DNA from 2 places in the Arthrobacter sp. zg-Y1110 genome. Region 2 is predicted to be linked to the other one. Evidence: riboswitches for the same ligand, from Rfam matches in the RefSeq annotation. Region 2 holds a riboswitch; the other holds the start of a gene.
The links. Region 2 has a riboswitch for cyclic di-AMP ahead of N2K99_RS02790 (M23 family metallopeptidase). Riboswitches for the same ligand answer to the same signal wherever they lie in the genome.
Positions count from the first base shown of each region.

Region 1: another riboswitch for cyclic di-AMP. It lies ahead of N2K99_RS08020 (LysM peptidoglycan-binding domain-containing protein); the one in region 2 lies ahead of N2K99_RS02790 (M23 family metallopeptidase).

Region 1 is NZ_CP104272.1:1,714,599-1,723,742, forward strand. It holds gene kdpB (potassium-transporting ATPase subunit KdpB) at 1-184, shown strand, start outside; gene kdpC (potassium-transporting ATPase subunit KdpC) at 239-847, shown strand; gene N2K99_RS08010 (ATP-binding protein) at 851-3,385, shown strand; gene N2K99_RS08015 (response regulator) at 3,382-4,056, shown strand; gene N2K99_RS08020 (LysM peptidoglycan-binding domain-containing protein) at 4,149-5,018, opposite strand; cyclic di-AMP (ydaO/yuaA leader) riboswitch at 5,022-5,166, opposite strand; gene N2K99_RS08025 (MFS transporter) at 5,720-6,901, shown strand; gene ligD (non-homologous end-joining DNA ligase) at 6,948-7,970, shown strand; gene N2K99_RS08035 (ABC transporter ATP-binding protein) at 7,967-8,707, opposite strand; gene N2K99_RS08040 (ABC transporter permease) at 8,748-9,144, opposite strand, start outside.
Region 2 is NZ_CP104272.1:571,137-580,280, reverse strand. It holds gene N2K99_RS02810 (molybdenum cofactor guanylyltransferase) at 1-508, opposite strand, end outside; gene N2K99_RS02805 (HNH endonuclease) at 508-1,008, opposite strand; gene N2K99_RS02800 (NlpC/P60 family protein) at 1,254-2,054, opposite strand; gene N2K99_RS02795 (NlpC/P60 family protein) at 2,081-2,881, opposite strand; cyclic di-AMP (ydaO/yuaA leader) riboswitch at 2,885-3,043, opposite strand; gene N2K99_RS02790 (M23 family metallopeptidase) at 3,192-3,956, opposite strand; cyclic di-AMP (ydaO/yuaA leader) riboswitch at 3,960-4,156, opposite strand; gene N2K99_RS02785 (metal-dependent transcriptional regulator) at 4,247-4,945, opposite strand; gene serC (phosphoserine transaminase) at 5,163-6,290, shown strand; gene N2K99_RS02775 (MFS transporter) at 6,336-7,616, opposite strand; gene N2K99_RS02770 (DUF3027 domain-containing protein) at 7,671-8,243, opposite strand; gene N2K99_RS02765 (cold-shock protein) at 8,265-8,648, opposite strand; gene N2K99_RS02760 (hypothetical protein) at 8,860-9,144, shown strand, end outside.

The DNA.
Region 1 (9,144 bases), 1.1 Mb from region 2:
CTTCAACGCGGTGATCATCGTGGCACTGATTCCGCTGGCGCTGCGCGGGGTGAAGTACCGGGCTGCCGGATCCTCCTCGATCCTCAGCCGCAACCTGCTGATCTACGGAGTGGGCGGCGTGATTGCGCCGTTCATCGGCATCAAGCTCATTGACCTGCTGATCAGCCTCATCCCGGGCTTCTGACATGGCGCCCCTCATCCGCACCATCCGCAGCATCCCCCTTACTAGGAGCAGGAAATGAACCCCGTCCGCAGCAGCATGCGCCAGCTTGGCGTCTCCCTCCGCGCCCTGGCGGTGCTCACGCTTTTCCTCGGCGTTGTGTACCCGTTGGTGGTGACGGGTGTCGGCCAGGCCGCGCTGCACGGCCGGGCCAACGGCTCGATGGTCAGCAGCGGCGGCAACGAGGTGGGCTCGAAGCTGATCGGCCAGTCGTTCACTGACGCCGACGGCGCTGCCCTGCCCGAATGGTTCCAGTCCCGGCCGTCCGCCGCGGGGGACGGGTACGACGGCGGTGCCTCCAGCGGTTCCAACCTCGGTCCGCTGAACGAGGACCTCGCGGCTGCCGTGGCCGAGCGGCGGGCAGCCGTCGCGGAGCTGGAGTCGGTGGCGCCGGAGGATGTTCCCGCCGAGGCGGTCACGGCATCGGGGTCCGGGCTGGATCCGCACATCAGCCCCGAGTACGCCCGGATGCAGGTGGACCGGGTGGCGGCCGAACGCGGCCTGGATCCGGTGCAGGTCTCTGCCCTGGTGGACGACGCCACGCAGGCCCCGTTCGCCGGAGTCCTGGGCAGCAGTACCGTCAACGTGTTGCTTTTGAACATTTCGCTGGCGGAGCTGGACACTTAGTCCATGACGCGAGGACAACTGAGGGTATTTCTGGGGGCGGCGCCCGGCGTGGGCAAGACCTACGCCATGCTTGAAGAGGGGCGCCGCCTCCGGGATGAGGGATCCGACGTCGTCGTCGCGCTGGTGGAAACCCACGGCCGCGCCGCGACAGCTGCCCTGGCCGAGGGGCTGGAGACGGTCCCGCGTGCCGCCCTCAGCCACCGCGGGCTGGAACTCACGGAGCTGGACCTGGACGCCGTCCTGGCGCGGGCGCCGGAATACGCGCTGGTGGATGAACTGGCCCATACCAACGTGCCCGGACTGAAGAACGAAAAGCGGTGGCAGGACGTGCAGGCCCTGCTCGACGCAGGGATCAACGTCCTGTCCACCGTGAACATCCAGCACATCGACTCCCTCAACGATGTGATCGAGCAGATCACCGGCACCCTGCAGGCCGAAACCGTACCGGACGCCGTCCTGCGCGGAGCCGAACAGGTGGAACTGGTGGACCTCACTCCCCAGTCGCTGCGCGGACGCCTGGCCGACGGCGTCATTTATCCGGAAGAACGGGTGGACGCAGCCCTGTCCAACTATTTCCGCCTCGGAAACCTGACGGCCCTGCGCGAACTGGCCCTGCTGTGGCTGGCGGACGAGGTGGATTCGGCTCTGAACCGCTACCGTGAAGAGCACGGCATCAGCCGCAAATGGGAGGCCCGGGAGCGGGTGGTGGTGGCGCTCACCGGCGGCGCCGAAGGGCGCACCCTGCTGCGCCGCGGGGCACGGATTGCAGCCCGGTCCGCCGGGGGAAAGCTGCTGGCCGTCCACGTTTCCGGGGCCGACGGACTGCGCGGGCCGGAACCGGCAGAACTGGCCGCGCAGCGGCTCCTGGTGGAGAAGCTCGGCGGCACGTTCCACCAGGTGGTGGGCAACGATGTTCCGCGGGCACTGGTTGACTTTGCCCGGGGCGTCAACGCCACGCAGCTGGTGGTGGGGGTCAGCCGCCGTCCCCGGATCGCAGCACTGCTGTCCGGACAGGGCATCGGCGCCACGGTTATCCGGGAGTCCGGGGACATCGACGTGCATATGGTCTCCCACTCGGCGGCTGCCCGGACCTTGGTGCTGCCGCACTTCGGGGGCGCCCTCTCGATGCGTCGGCGCCTGCTGGGCTTCGCCTTCGCCATTGTGGGCGGTCCGCTGCTGACGGCAGGCCTGGTTTCGCTCCGGAGCGCCGAAACCATCACCGGCGACGTGCTGAGCTACCAGCTGCTGGTCATCCTCGTGGCCCTGATCGGCGGCATCTGGCCGGCCCTGTTCGCGGCCTTGCTCTCGGGCCTGACCCTGGACTTCTTCTTCATCCAACCGCTGTACACCGTTACCGTGGCCACGCCGTCGCACATGCTGGCACTGGGGCTCTACGTAGTGAACGCGCTGCTCGTCAGTTATGTGGTGGATGCCGCCGCCCGGCGGGCGCGCACCGCCCGGCGTTCGGCGTCGGAATCCGAGCTGCTCGCATCGGTGGCCGGCAGCGTGCTGCGCGGGGAAGATGCCCTTGCCGCACTGGTCAGCCGCACCCGTGAAGCCTTCAACGTGAGCGCCGCACGGATGCGTTGCGAGGATGAAGACCTGTACTCCGAGGGCGAGTGGCCGGCTTCCGCCTCACCCGAAGATCCGGCGTTCACCCGCCTGCCGGTGGGGGAGCGGTGCTCCTTGGATCTATGGGGGCGCGAACTGGCTGCGTCGGACCGGCGCCTGCTGGCGGTCATCACCGCCCAGTTGGAGGCGGCACTGGAACACCGCGAACTGACCGAAACCGCCAGGGGACTCGGCTCGCTGGCCGAGGCGGACAAGGTCCGCACGGCGCTGCTGGCCGCCGTCGGGCATGACCTGCGGCGGCCGCTGACCGCAGCGACCGCCGCCGTTACCGGGCTGCGGGCAACGGACGTCACCTGGTCCGAGCAGGACCGCAGCGAACTCCTCGCCACCGCCGAGGAATCCCTGGCCTCCCTTTCCGGACTCGTCACCAGCCTGCTGGATGTGAGCAGGCTGCAGGCCGGCGTCGTCGGCGTGAGCCTGGAGCCGCTGAATGTCGCGGATGCGGTGCTGCCGGCGCTCGAGGAACTTGAATTGGGACCGGCGGACGTGGAACTGGAAATCCCCTCCGCGCCGCGCGTGGTCCTGGCCGATCCGGTGCTCCTGCAGCGTGTGCTGGTCAACCTGCTGGCCAATGCGGTGCGCTTCAGCCCGGCGGAAACGAAATGTGTCCTGTCCGTCAGCGAGTTTGCCGGCCGGGTGGAAATCCGCGTCATAGACTCGGGACCCGGTGTCCCGGAGCAGCGGCGGGGAGAAATCTTCGTCCCCTTCCAGCGGCTGGGGGACACGGATAACTCAACCGGCCTGGGCCTGGGACTGGCCTTGGCCAAGGGATTCACTGAAGGAATGGGCGGAACGCTGGAAACCGAAGACACCCCCGGCGGCGGTCTGACCATGGTCCTCTCGCTGCCTGCCGCTGAACGCGGTACCCATGCGGCAGGGATCTCCACTCCGGCGGTGGCCGGATGAAGATCCTGGTCGCCGACGACGACGTGCAGATCCTCCGCGCGCTGCGCATCACGCTGAGCGCGTACGGATATGAGGTAGTGACAGCGGAAAGCGGCAGTGCCGCCATCCGGAAGGCGGTGGACACCCATCCGGACCTGCTGGTGCTGGATCTGGGCATGCCGGGGGTGAGCGGCATGGAAGTCATTGAAGCCGTCCGCGGCTGGAGTGCCGTGCCCATCCTGGTGGTCTCGGGCCGGATCGATCCGGCGGACAAGGTGCGGGCGCTGGACCTGGGGGCGGATGACTACGTCACCAAGCCCTTTTCCACCGAGGAACTGCTGGCCCGGATCCGGGCGCTTTCCCGCCGGTCGCCCGCGGCTGCGGGCCCCAGCGAGATCACGTTCGGGACCGTGCGGGTGGACCTGGCCGCGCGGCGCATCGCGCGGGTCGACGACGGCTCGGACATCCGCCTGACGCCTACCGAGTGGCGGTTCCTGTCCGAACTGCTTGCCCATCCGGGCATGCTGGTCACCCAACAGGCCCTGCTCACGAACGTCTGGGGCCCGGGCACCACGGACTCGGGCTACCTGCGGCTGTACATCGGACAGCTGCGGCGGAAACTGGAGCGTGACCCTGCGGCTCCGGAGCACCTGCTCACTGAACACGGCATGGGCTACCGGTTTGTGCCCTGATGCAACCGGTGGCAGGTCCTGACCGCTTAACGCAATGAGCGCCCGGCCCTTGCGGGACGGACGCTCATCTTGCGCGGTGTGGCTGGGAAGCCTTATGCGCGGTAGAACACGGGGCCGGAGCCGACGTTGACGGACTGGACTACGGTCTGGTTGCCGTTCCAGCCGCTGTGGATGGCTTCGCCGTTGCCGATGTAGATGGCAATGTGGGCCAGGCCCATGCCGCCGTCGGCGTAGTAGACCATGTCACCGGGCTCCGGGGTGGAGACCTGGGTGCCGTAGGCGGCCAGCTGTGCGGGAGCAAGGTCCCCCACGCTGTGGCCTGCGGCGCGCAGGGCAACCTCAACCAGGACGGTGCAGTCCTGGGCTGCGCCCAGCTGCGACTGTGCCGAAGCCAGCATGATGGCGTTGGTGCCGCTGGCTGCGGGGGTTGCTGCAGCCGGCGTGATGTTGGTGGACTGGGTGGTGACCACGCCGGTATTGGCGGGCTCAACCGGTGCTGCTGCTGCCGGTGCTGCAGCCGGAGCGGCGTAGGACGCAACGGGTTCGGCAGCAATGGCCGGAGCGGCTTCGCCGGCAACGGTGATGACATCGCCGGGGTAGATGATCGATGCCAGGGACAGGCCGTTCAGCGCCAGGACGGAGTCCAGGCCAACGCCGTAAGCGGCGGAGATCTGGCCCAGGGTGTCACCGGAAACAACGGTGTGGGTGGTGGCAGCAGCTGCGGGGGCAGCTACCGGTGCGGCTGCAACGGGGGCGGCTGCTACCGGGGCGGCCGGTGCAACGGCCTGCGACGGGGTGTAGTTGTCATTGGCGACAACTCCGGCGGAGGCCGGTGCGGCCATGCTGAGCATCAGGCCGGAACCTGCGACGACTACGGCAGCGGCGCTGCCGATGGTCCGTCCACGGCCGGCAACGACGATGGTCTCGGCGCGGTGGCGTCCACGAGTCTTGTTGAAAGTCATGTAATAACCTCTCCCGATACCTGCGAGGTGAGCTGTCGGATTCGGATGGGAGACACCCGGCCGCCGGTGAAACCGGAGACTTAACCCCAAGGATTCAAGGAACCCATAAATGGTTCCCCCGCCTCTGCCGTGGTTGTGCGTTCTGTGGACCCCGGGACCAGCGGCAGAGCTAGGTAACAAGCCCGGGGGAGCCGCATCAGAAAGCGGCATGGGAATAACCGTACAAGATAGTTACGGTTGGATAACCATTGTGTGATCTGCTTCTCTCAGGCGTGTGATCGGGGGCGCGATATGCTACCCGAAATCTGCCTCTGCGGCCACACCGGCTAGCTTCAGTCTCAATCTTAACAGGGCTTTTCTCGCGTCCGAGTGGCGGGGTAACCCCAGGCGTCGAGGTAGGTGTTACGGGTGTGATCCCTTCAGTAACAGCCGTACCACTGCCTCGGAATCGGCGTCCCGGCCACCCGATCCGCGCTCGAAGAATTCCACCCTCCGATACGGGAGTGGCTGAAGTTTTCCCATCGGTCACGACTGCACCACCGTGTGGGGTAAAAGTGGCCGGGATCACTGAAATTTGCTTCCCGACCGACGACGGCGGCGGGTAAGGTTGTTAGGCGACCTTCCAATATCGGTCGCTTGTTCCGAGCAAACAGGAGTATGCAGTGGCTGGCAGCGGTTCGAAATTATGGACCAGGGGATTTGTGCTGGCGATCATCACGAATCTCTTTATCTCACTGGTGTTTTATCTGTTGATGACCACCATGGCGCTCTACACGGTTCAGGAGTTCTCCGCATCCGACAGCACCGCCGGATTTGCTTCCGGATCCTTCGTCCTCGGTGCGTTGGCGGCACGGGTTTTCGCCGGGAAGTTCCTGGACTTCGTGGGGCGGCGCCGGCTGCTGGTGACCAGCCTCGCGGTGTTCGTGGTCGCATCGCTGCTGTACATCCCCGCGTCCAACCTGGCACTGCTCCTGACCGTCCGGATCCTGCACGGCATGGCATTCGGAGCGGCCAGCACGAGTATTTCCGCCTCGGTCATGGGACTGATTCCGGTCCACCGGCGCGGCGAGGGTACCGGCTACTTCGGTATCTCCACCACGATGGCTACGGCAGTAGGCCCGTTCCTGGCCGTGTTCCTGGCGGAGTCCGTCAGTTACCGCGCCCTGTTCCTGTTTGCTGCCGGCTGCGCCGCCGTCGCACTCGCGTTGTCCCTGGTGCTGTCCCTGCCGGAACGCACACCGACCGCCGAAGAACAGGAGAACAAGTGGCGGATGCACCTCACGGACATCATTGATCCGTCGGCACTGGCCATTGCATCGGTGATGTTCATTGCCGGCGCGGCATATGCCGGCATCCTCTCCTTCCTTAACTCCTATGCCCAGACGGAAGGCCTGGTGCTCGGCGCCAGCCTCTTCTTTGTGGTCTATGCGTGCGTGGTGCTGGTTTCGCGGTTGTTTGTGGGGCGCATCCAGGACCGGCACGGTGACAATGCCGTGGTGTACCCCACCCTGGTGTCCTTCGCCGTCGGCCTGGCGCTGCTGGCCTACGCCCCAAATGACACGGTGATGGCCCTGGCCGGCGTGTTTGTGGGCTTCGGCTTCGGTGCACTGATGCCGTGTGCCCAGGCGATTGCCGTGACAACGGCACCGGCGGCCCGGATCGGCCTGGCGACGTCCACGTTCTTCATCCTGATGGACGCCGGTGTGGGCCTTGGCCCGCTGCTTCTGGGCATGCTCCTGCCACTGATGGGATTCCACGGCATGTACTGGGTGCTGGCCGCCGTCCTGCTGGCCTCCACGGTGCTCTACCGCTTTGTCCATGGACGAAAGAATTACCGGCCCGGCGCACCGGTGGAACCGGTGCGGGGGAAGCCTGCCGCCTGACACGGTAACCTCTTTCCCACACTGTCCAATGAGGGAAAGCAGAACGATGGCACGCGAGGAAACCACCTTGGCCGTTCCCGGTCCGGAGGGGGAGCGGCAGGTCCGCATCTCCAGTCCCGGGCGGGTCATCTGGCCGGATCCCGGAATCACGAAACTGGATCTGGCCCGCTATTTCGCGGAGGTGGGTGAGGCGTTCATCCGGGCCAACGGCGGCCGGCCCGTCTCGCTGGAGCGCTTCCCGGAGGGCATCGGCGGAGAGGTGTTCTTCTCCAAGAATCCGCCGCGCGGAATGCCGGACTGGATGCGTGCCGTCACCGTGAAATACCCGAGCGCCCGTTCACACCCGCAGGTGGTGCTGGATGAGCCTGCCGCCGCGGTGTGGGCGGCGCAGATGAACACGGTGGTGTTCCATCCCTGGCCGTCGCGGGCGGAGAACACGGACAACCCGGACCAGCTGCGCATTGACCTGGATCCGCAGCCGGGCACGGATTTCGACGACGCCGTGCGTCCGGCCCAGGAACTGCGGTCCATCCTTGCCGAGGCCGGGTTGGACGCCTACATCAAGACTTCGGGCAACCGGGGCATCCACCTCTTCGCGCCCATCCGTCCGGAGCGTGAATTCCTGGACGTCCGGCATGCCGTGATTGCCGCAGCCCGGGAGGTGGAGCGCCGGATGCCGGACCAGGTGACCACGGCCTGGTGGAAGGAAGAACGCGGCACACGGGTGTTCGTGGACTTCAACCAGGCCAACCGCGACCGGACCATGGCCGGCGCGTACAGCCCGCGGGCGCTCCCGAACGCACCCGTCTCCTGCCCGATCACCTGGGACGAGCTGGAACGGGTGCATCCTGCGGACTTCACTATGCAGACAGTTCCGGAGCGGCTGCGCACCGTCGGGGATCCCTGGGCGGAGATGTCCGCCCGGCCGGGGTCCATCGATGTCCTGCTGGGCTGGTGGGAACGGGACCTGGCCAACGGGCTGGGCGAACTGCCCTTCCCGCCGGACTATCCGAAGATGCCGGGGGAGCCGCCGCGGGTCCAGCCCAGCCGCGCCCGTCGAAAGGACTAGGCTGCGGGGTCGTGTTCAATGAGCCTGCCGTCCCGCATGGCCGCCACGTCATCGGTCAGGGGTACGAACTCGGTATCGTGGGTCACCATCACCGTACCCAGGTCGAATTCGCGTGTCACGGCAACCAATAGGCGGACAATCGCCTCGGACCGGTCGTGGTCCAGCGCGGCGGTGGGTTCGTCCACCAGCAGCAGCGACGGACTGCCCATGAGGGCACGGGCAATGTTGACCCGCTGACGCTGTCCACCGGAGAGCTGGTGGGGACGGCGGGCCGCGACGGATTGGGACAGCCCCACGAGTTCCAGGAGCTCCCGTGCCCGGGACTCGGATTCCTTCCCGGCCCTGCCGCGCAGCCGGTCAGTGATGACGAGCTGCTCCACGGCCGTGAGGGAAGGAAGCAGGTTCGCCTGCTGGAAGACGATGCCAAGTTCGGTACGCCGCAGTGCAGTCCGGCCGGCGTCGTCCAGTTCGCCGACATCCCGGCCGCCCACCGTCACGGTGCCCGACGCCGGTCGGATCAGTGTGGCGGCAACGGCGAGCAGGGAGGACTTGCCGGACCCTGACGGACCCACCAGTGAGAGGATCTTTCCCCGTGGAACAGTCAGGCTGACCCGGTCCAGTGCCTTCAGCGTGCTGACGCCGTCGGGGTATTCGAGGGTTACGTCCTGCAGGTGCAGTGCGGCGGTGGCAGCCGCGAGGGTCGGTGGGACAAGTGCCGAAGCTGAGGTTTCTGCCATGTTGTGGTGGTCCTTTCTTGGGAATACAGGATGTAGGTACCTAGTTGCCGCCGAGAGCGGTCAGCGGATCTACCTTGGCAACCCGGCGTACGGCACCGGCCGCCCCGGCAAGCCCGAGCACCACGATGCCGAGGATTGGCAGCAGTGCGGTGGAAACCGTCAGGATGAACGGAGCAACCGCAGCGGCCGCCAAGCCGATCAGTACGGCGAGCACCCCGCCGGTGACGGCACCTGCGGCAACGATGACCCCGGCCTGGGCCAGCGCGTCACGCATCAGGTATGCGGAGCTGCCGCCCAAGGCCTTCAGCACGGCAATGTCGCGGGTGCGCTGGATGGTCCAGACCGCCAGGAAGGCCACAATGACCAGTGCGGAGATGCCGTACAGGAACGCCTGCATCATCAGCAGCGAACCGTTTTCCGAGGTGTAGGCGCCCAAT
Region 2 (9,144 bases):
TGCGGTAAAGCGCCGCCAGCGGCTGGCGGTTACCGCTGGAATCCACTGCCAGCAGGCTCTCGGCGGGCGGCACGGCGGCTGCATCCAGCAGGGCCCGGACGGCGGAGGCGATCTGCGGCATGTCGCAGGCCAGGACCATCGTCCAGGGGCTCCCTCCCCGGTCCTTGAGGCCGCCGTCAGTGAGGCTGCCGCTGGCGCTGTCCCTCTTCTCGAGGTCGGCGAGGGCGGCGACGGCGGCTCCGACTGCTGCTGCGGGACCGGCGTAGGCCGGCTCCTCCCGGACCAGCAGAGGCGTCACCGGGGACCCGCCCAGTGCGGATGAGCTCAGCAGGTTCGACAGGTCCGGCGGCCCCGCGACGGCGATGCTGCGTGCATCCTGCACTGCGGCAAGGGTGGTTTCCAACAGGGTTCTGTCCCCTGCCAGGAGCAGCGCCTTGGGCGTGCCTCCAAGGCGCGTGGAACGGCCGCCGGCCAGGACGACTGCATCATAAGGAGCGGCAGCGGACATCAGGCAGCCGTGTCATTCTGCAGGAACGGATCCCACTGCGGTGAGGGACGTTCAAGCTCGCGGATCTGCCAGCGCGCACCCCGGGGCGCTTTGGGGGAAATCCGCAGCTCCCAGCCAAGTTGCGCCAGTGTCCTGTCCCCTTTGGTGTTATTGCAGCGCAGGCAGCAGGCAACCAGGTTCTCCCAGCTGTCATCGCCGCCGCGGGACCGCGGGACCACGTGGTCCACGGTAGCCGCCGCCTTCCCGCAATAGGCGCATTCATGGTTATCCCGGCGCAGGACGCCCCGTCGGGTGGCTACGGTGCCCTCCCGGTAGGGAATTTTCACGTACCGGTGAAGCAGGATCACCGAAGGCCTGGGGAGGATTTCGTTGGGGCCGACCACCGGCTCGCCGTTTTCCGCCACCACACTCGCCTTTCCATTCAGGACCAGCACCAAGGCGCGGCGGAAGGTGATCACGGCCAACGGTTCATATCCAGCATTCAGAACGAGAGTGCGCATGCACATACCTCTTCGCCTGCCGCCCGCGAACCGGTGAGTACAAGACACCGCTTTCGCCAACGGCACATCGGATTGTCTATGCAAGAGTAGAACGCGATCGCGTTCTTGGCCATTTATGCCGGTGGTGCAGGGGCTCGGCCCCGGCCCGCAGCACCCCGCCTGGCTCCGTGCCCGGGCTGCGGCTTAACCAGGCAAGGCCCCTCCCGAAGGAGGGGCCTTGCCATGGATGCTGTACCGGGAGCTGCCTAGCCGCCTACGCGGATGTAGACGCCGCCGGAGCCGAGCTCGGCCGGAGCCACAACGGTGGATCCACCGTTGAAACCGCCGTGCACTGCCTGTCCGCCGCCCACGTACACGGCGATGTGGGCCATGCCCATCCCGCCGTCTGCGTAGTAGATAAGGTCACCGGGGATGGCCTCAGCTGCGCTCACCGTCCGTCCAAGGGTGAGGTAGCTTGCAGGCCAGCCGTGGTGGTTGATTCCGGCCGCGGCCAGCGCGTTGGTGACCAACCGGGTGCAGTCCTGGCCGATGCCCAGCTGCGCGTAGGCAGCGGCTGCAATGGTGGATGCTACGCCGGAAGGGGCGCTCTGCGCGGGCTGCGCAGGTGCCGGCGTGCTAAGGGTGGTGGCCTGAGCAGCAGGAACCGTGTTGGCAGCAGCACGCGTGCCGGCAGCGACGGCAGCCGGTTTCGGAGCCGCAGCGGCAGCAGGTGCTTCGGCAACCGGGGCTACAGGTTCCGCCACGGGTGCCGGGGTGGTGCCGGCGATGCTGTCGCGTTCGAACGAAACCGTCGCGTTTTCGGAGACCTGGAGGATCTTGACCGAGGAAAGATCCAGGGTGCTCGTCTGGACGTCGCGCATGGCGTCCGCCCCGGAGGCATTGGCCGCGACACCGGTGGTCAGTACCAGCCCGGAGGCTGCCGCGATCACGGCGGCCTGGCGGCCCACCGTTCCGGCGTTGGCACTGACGGCGCCGGCAAGGGCGTTCAGCGTAGTGGTGCGTTCCACCGGCGCCCGGTGGCGGGCGCGCTCAATTGTCGAGGTCATGATTTTCTCCGCGTCTCGTATTCCGGTTAGCTGACGCGGACGAAGCTGACGCCGCCCAGGTCCGAGAGGGCATGCAGGCCGGTGTTCAGGCCGTTCAGGCCGCCGCTGATGACCTGGCCGTTGCCGACGTAGATCGCAACGTGGCCGCCGTTGACCACAAGGTCACCGGGAGCCGGAGTGGAAACCTGGGGACCGAACTGCAGGAACTGCATCGGGCCAAGGTCGCCGACGGCCTTGCCGACGGAGCGCAGGGCGTTCTCGACCATGGCGGTGCAATCCTGTGCCACACCGATCTGGCCGTAGGCGGAAGCAACCAGGCCAGCTGCGATGTTGCCGGAAGCCGGTGCTTCGACCGGAGCCGACATGGAGGAGGCTGGCTTTACGGCGGCACCGGAGGCTGCCGGGGCGGCGGTGCGGGCAGCTGCGGCATTCTTGGTGGCTGCTGCCTGGGTTGCTGCTGCGGCCTGCGAGGCTGCGAGCTCTTCTGCTGCCTGGGCTGCGGCCTCTTCGGCTGCAACCTGTGCGCGGTATTCGGCGCCGGAAGTGGAGCTGGGGGCAACCAGGGGAAGCTCGAACGGTGCGTTGGCGGGGGCGGTAACGCTGCCGGCCACGATGTTCAGGGGGGTTGCTGCGAGTGCCTGGCGGTCCGTGCTTACGGAAGCCTGTGCAGGAAGTCCGGCAGCCAGCACGAGGCCGGATGCTGCAACTACGACGGCGGCCTGGCGGCCTACGGTTCCGGCGTTGCTGCTGACTGCCTTGGAAAGTGCAGTGATCGGGTTGGTCTGTACGGTGGCAGCGCGACGGCGGCCATGAGCGTTTGATGACACAAGTTTGCCTCTCCCAATTGCCTACGAGGTGAGCTGTCGGATTCGGATGGGAGTCACCCGGTTGCCCGGCCAATGGCCTTTTGCAACTTAACCCCAAGGGTTTCTTTCGAAACCCGAAATTGGTTCCCCCGCCTCTGCCATGCGATTCTGCGAACGGACTTCAAACAGTGGCAGAGCTAGGCGATCTGTTCGAAGGTGCCCCACCTTTGGCGAATCGGGCACGAGGATGAGCGTACAGCAACATTTGAGGTATGTCACGTTCCGATCACGAAACGATATTCAACTGGTTACAACCAATTGATTTAAGCGCTTACAACCAATTCAGCGGGTCCACTACTTCGCCGTTAACCATGACCTCGAAATGCAGGTGGCAGCCGGTTGAGGAACCGGTTGTACCGCTCGCGCCGACCAGGAATCCGCGCTCGACTTCAGCGCCCACGGTGACGGCAATATTGGAAAGGTGGTTGTACGTGGTCTGGACTCCGTTGCCGTGATCAACCACAACGCGGTTGCCGCCGCCGTAGGGATGCCAGCCGGCGAAGACCACGGTGCCGGATGCCGCAGCATTGACCGCCGTACCGCAGGCAGCGGCGAAGTCCTGTCCGTTATGCATCTCGCCGTGCTGCCCGGTGATGGGGCTGACCCGGTGGCCGAACCCGGAGGTCTGCACCAAAGATGAGTCCAGGGGCGTGGACAGCGTGCCCTTGGCTGCAGCAGGGACCGCATGCGAGCCGGCGGCAACCGTGATGGCGGCCAGCTTGGCGTCCGGGTCGTATTTGCTGCTCAGCCCGGCCCGGGCGAATCCGATATCAGCGTTCGGGTCGGCCGAGACAGGCGCGTCGACCGCCACCGGCTCGTGCTGGACCGGATCGTCGGCTGCCGCATGCGTGGGCATGGCGGCCGTAAGGATCAGGCCCGACGTGGCAGCGGTAATAGCCACCTTCTGGGCGGCACCGCCCACGGACACGGACTTTGTTTCGGCGCGCCGGCGGCCTGACGGTGAGGCGTTGCGCGGGCGCGCAGGTGCAATAGGAGCTGACGCGCGGCGCCGGCCCGAAGCAGCATGCTTCGACAAGTTTTTCCCTCTCATGGATCGCCTGCGAAGTTAGCTGTCGGATTCGAGTAGAGAAACTCGGCCTTTCCGGAAAAGGCGGGCATCACCTGCAACTATGCAGGAAATGCAGCCGGCTCCCGAAAGGCTTCACCCCAAGGCAGCAATGCTGCCGGAAAGTGGGTCCTCCGCCCCTGCCTGGACGAGTTTAGTGCTCCGGTCCGCTGGCAGGGCTCGGCGGACGGACCGGATAACGATGGTGTTTCAGCGTCGGAACTCACTATAGGGTAAATGTCACAAAAGTGACCATTCCGTTACCCAACTGGGGAAACAAAGACGTGGGATGCCACTTCCGTAGGCAGTTCCAAGGCACCCTCGATGCCCGGAACACGCACGGAAATATAACCGCCTACAACTTCTGCAGTGATCTGCGCTCCGGGCCGCAGCCCCGCTTCGTCCAGCTGGGTAAGCAGTTCGGGTTCCACCTGGATGGGTTCCGCCAGCCGGACCAGCCGAAGCTTGGTCCCCGGCTCGGCCGACGCGACAGTGGACACCAGATCGACGACGCCGGCGATGAACACTTCCGCTGCCACCCCGCCGATCCCCTCGAGGCCGGGAATGGGATTGCCGTAGGGCGATTCCGTGGGGCGGCCCAGCAGCTCATACAGGCGCCGTTCCACACGCTCGCTCATCACGTGTTCCCAGCGGCAGGCTTCGTCATGGACGTAGGCCCAGTCAAGTCCGATGACGTCCGCAAGGAGCCGTTCGGCCAGGCGGTGCTTGCGCATGACCTCGGTGGCCCGGCGCCGGCCCAGTTCCGTCAGTTCCAGCCGACGCGTCCCGGCAACCACCACGAGCCCGTCACGTTCCATTCGCCCGATGGTCTGGGAAACCGTGGGCCCGGAGTGGCGCAGCCGTTCGGCAATGCGTGCACGGAGGGCAACGATGTTCTCTTCTTCCAGTTCCAGGATGGTCCTGAGATACATCTCAGTGGTGTCAATGAGATCCGTCATGACGGGCCGCTCCTAGCAAGGGAGGAAGAGAGGCAGCGCACCGCTGCCCCGGGGGTGTACGCCAACACGTTAGCCTATCCGCCGGACCGCCCGATAATTGCGCGGCACCGGGCACAGTCTCTGGTGGCGGGCGTCATACATCGCGGGCTCCCGAGCCTGTACGGCAGAATGGAAGTGCATATCCGCCACTGTCGAAACCCGCTTGGAGCGTCACACCATGGGCGATACCGCCGCACTGAAAATTCCCGCTGGGCTCCTCCCGAAGGACGGCCGATTTGGTGCCGGTCCTTCCAAGGTACGCCCGGAACAGATGTCCGCACTCGCAGCAGCGGGAGCCAACCTGCTCGGCACCTCCCACCGGCAGGCTCCGGTACGGAACCTCGTGGGCAGCGTCCGTGAAGGCCTCATGGAGTTGTTCTCGGCGCCCGAGGGTTACGAGGTTGTCCTGGGCGTGGGCGGTTCCACCGCGTTCTGGGACATCGCGGCCTTCGGCCTGGTCCAGGAGAAGGCCCAGCACCTTTCCTTCGGTGAATTCGGCTCAAAGTTTGCGGCAGCCACCAACAAGGCTCCGTTCCTCGCGGCATCCAGCATCATCACCTCCAACCCCGGCACGCGCCCCGAGCCTGCGGCGGAGGCCGGCGTCGACGTTTATGCCTGGCCCCAGAATGAGACCTCCACCGGCGTGGCTGCCCCCGTCCGGCGGGTGGAAGGCGCCGACGCCGGCTCCTTGGTCCTGATCGATGCCACCTCTGCTGCGGGCGGCCTGGATGTGGACCTGGCGCAGGCCGATGTCTATTACTTTGCACCGCAGAAGAACTTCGCTTCCGACGGCGGCCTGTGGCTGGGCATGTTCTCTCCGGCTGCGCTGGAACGGGCGGCCCGGATCAATGCCGGGGACCGCTGGATCCCGGATTTCCTGAACCTGCAGACCGCCATCGACAACTCGAGGCTGAACCAGACCTACAACACGCCGTCGTTGTCTACGCTGGTGACCCTTAACGCGCAGATCGAATGGCTCAACGCCAACGGCGGACTTGGCTTCGCCGCGGGCCGGACCGCGGAGTCGGCGGGGCGGATCTATTCGTGGGCCGAGAAGTCCTCCGTGGCCACTCCGTTCGTAACCCGCGCCGAGGACCGCTCCAATGTGATTGCCACGATCGATTTCGACGCGGGCATCGACGCCGCGGCAATAGCCAAGACCCTGCGCGCCAACGGCGTGGTGGACGTGGAGCCCTACCGCAAGCTCGGCCGCAACCAGCTGCGGATTGCCACCTTCGTGGCCATCGAGCCCGACGACGTCAGCGCCCTGCTGGAGTGCATCGATTTTGTGATCGAGAATTCCTGACCCGCAAGGCCGCCCCACGATAGGGGCCGCGGCAGGACCCGGACGCTAGGCGTTGTCCGGGTCCTGCTGCTTTTCCGGAGTGTCCGTGGTCATGCTCAGCCTGCGCGGCAGGCTCCGGTCATAGTGGAAACGCATGCCGTAGGTGCGCCAGGCCCAGACGAAACCGATCGCGGCGGCCAGCAGGCCGGAAGCTGCGGCAACGCCCAGGCTCCAGCGGGGACCGAAGGAGTTCGAGACCCAACCCACCACCGGGGCGCCCAGCGGCGTGCCGCCCATAAAGATGGCGAAGTACAAGGCCATGACCCGCCCGCGCATGATCTGGGCCGTGGTGGTCTGGACATACGCGTTGGCGCTGGTCATCAGGGTCAGGGCAAACAGGCCCACGGGGACCAGCGAGACGGCGAACAGGATCAGGCTGGGTGCCATGGCGGACAGGATGCAGGCCAGGCCAAAGGCTCCGGCCGCACCGAAGACAAAGCGCAGGCGGGGCCGGTCCCGCCGCGCGGACAGCAGGGCGCCGGCGACGGATCCGATGGCCATCACCGAATTCAGGACGCCGAAAATGCCGGCGTCCCGGCCGAACTCGGTGCGTGCCATGGCTGCTATATAGACAGCGAAATTCATGCCGAAGGTCCCCACGATAAAGATCGCGAGCATCACCATGATCAGGTCCGGCCGGTGCCGCACGTAGGCAAGTCCGGCCCGGATGCGGCCCTTCCCCGGCGGCGCCTTGGGCAACACGCGCAGCTCGCCGGCACGCATTTTCAGCAGCGCAATCACCATGGCGCCGAACGTCACGGCGTTGAGGACGAAGACCAGGCCCGGGCCCACGGCCACGGTCAGGAGACCGGCGACGGCGGGGCCAATCATCCGTGCCCCGTTAAAGGAGGCACTGTTGAGGGCGACGGCGTTGGGCAGGTCCCGCTCGGAAACCACCTCAGAGACGAAGGCCTGGCGTGCCGGCCCGTCGACGGCCGACACCACACCCAGCGCCAGCGCGAAGGCGTAGACGTGCCACAGCTCGGCATGCCCGGAGAGCACCAGGAGCCCCAGTGCCAGGCCCAGGCCGCCCATGCTGACCTGCGTGAGCAGGAGGACCTTGCGGCGGTTGTACGTGTCGGCGATCAGGCCTGACCACGGGGCCAGCAGCAGCTGCGGGCCCAGCTGCAGCGCCATAACGATTCCCATGGCCGCCGCGTCCTGATCGGTCAGGATGTCGTAGACAAGCCAGTCCTGCGCGGTGCGCTGCATCCAGGTGCCGATGTTCGACACCAGGGCGCCGATAAACCAGATGCGGTAGTTGAAAATGCGAAGGGAACGGAACATCAGTCCAGCCCCCCCTTGGGGATAGTGAACCTTGTTGCCGCAACCGTCACGGGATTATTCGTCCTCCTGGGCACCTGTCGCTTCGGCGTGCTGTTCGCCGGCATGGTTCTCGCCAGCCTCGTCCTGCTGCCCGTTATCGTCCCGGCCAGCCTGTTCGGCCTCGGCCTGTTCCTGATCAGCCTGTTCCTGCGCCCGCTGTTCCTGGGCCTGCTGTTCCTGTTCGGCAGCAATGTCTTCCGGACGCAGCCGGTCGGACCAAGGCACCCACTCGGGAGCCAGCAGGGCTTCGTCCGAGGGGAGCAGGCCCACTTCGGACACCGTTACCTTCTTGCTCCGGGGCATACGGGCAACCGTGGCGTACCAGTACCACCCGCGGTAGCCGGGACGGAGGGAAGAGAACCGGTGCGTCACCACCCGTTCGGCGTCGGCCGCAGCACCCAGGTAGTTGCCTACTTCGTCTTCGGATACCACTTCCAGCAGTCCGGCGCGGGCTTCGGCCACGGCGGCCGCGAGCACGGCGTCGGGCTTTCCCGGCCGCCGCGGGGCGCGCTTGCGAACCGCCGGAGCAGCAGCGGCGTCGGTGTCGGGTTCAGGGGACGAGTCGGGAGAGGGAATTTCCGGTCTCATAGTCAATTCAGTGCACTTACCTTATATATCCAGATCATCGGCAACGGCCCGCAGGACGGCAGCTACCTTGGATGCGTGCTTCTTATCCGGGTAGCGGCCGCGCCGCAGTCCGTTGGAAATACCGTCCAGCAGCTTGATCAGGTCCTCGGTGATCACGGCCATGTCTTCGGCATCCTTGCGGGTTGCCCTGGCTACCGACGGCGGGGCCTCGAGAATGCGGGCGGATAGGGCCTGCGGTCCGCGACGTCCGTCCGCAACACCGAATTCCATGCGGGTGCCGGGCTTGACCTCGCTGACTCCCGCAGGCAGGGCCGAAGCATGCAGGAAGACTTCCTGCCCATCGTCCGTGGCCAGAAACCCAAAACCCTTACCAGTGTCGAACCATTTGACCTTGCCGATGGGCACTTCGGTTACCTCGTTCTTAGTTTAATTGCAGCAGGACACCTGCCGCAGGAATAGTCGTGACCCGCGTTGGCCAGCCAGGCCCGAAGCGGCGCCGGAGTACCTTTGGAGATACTACGGGGAAGTCTGTTCCCTTTAGAATATCCCGACACGGGAATGGGGCACCAAGGTCTCCCCTTTGTCCCCCAGTTTTCCGCTGTTAGCGTTAATTACCATGAGCAACACCCCACCGGAGAAGGTCCGGGTCCCCGCGGCACGCGCAGAGAAGCAGTTTCCGGCACCCCACACCCCGCCGGATCCCCAAGTCCCTCCCCGCAACTCTCCGCTCCGCCGGTTTGCCGCCGTCCTTGCGGCCCTGCTGGCCCTGTTCGGACTGGGCACGCTCGCCGCGGTACTGGCCCTCTACCTCGGGAGCCAGGCAGTGGCGCCTTGGCTCATTGCCGCATCCCTCTACGCACTCCCCCTCGCGTTCCTGCTTATGGCGGGCTTGGTGATCGAC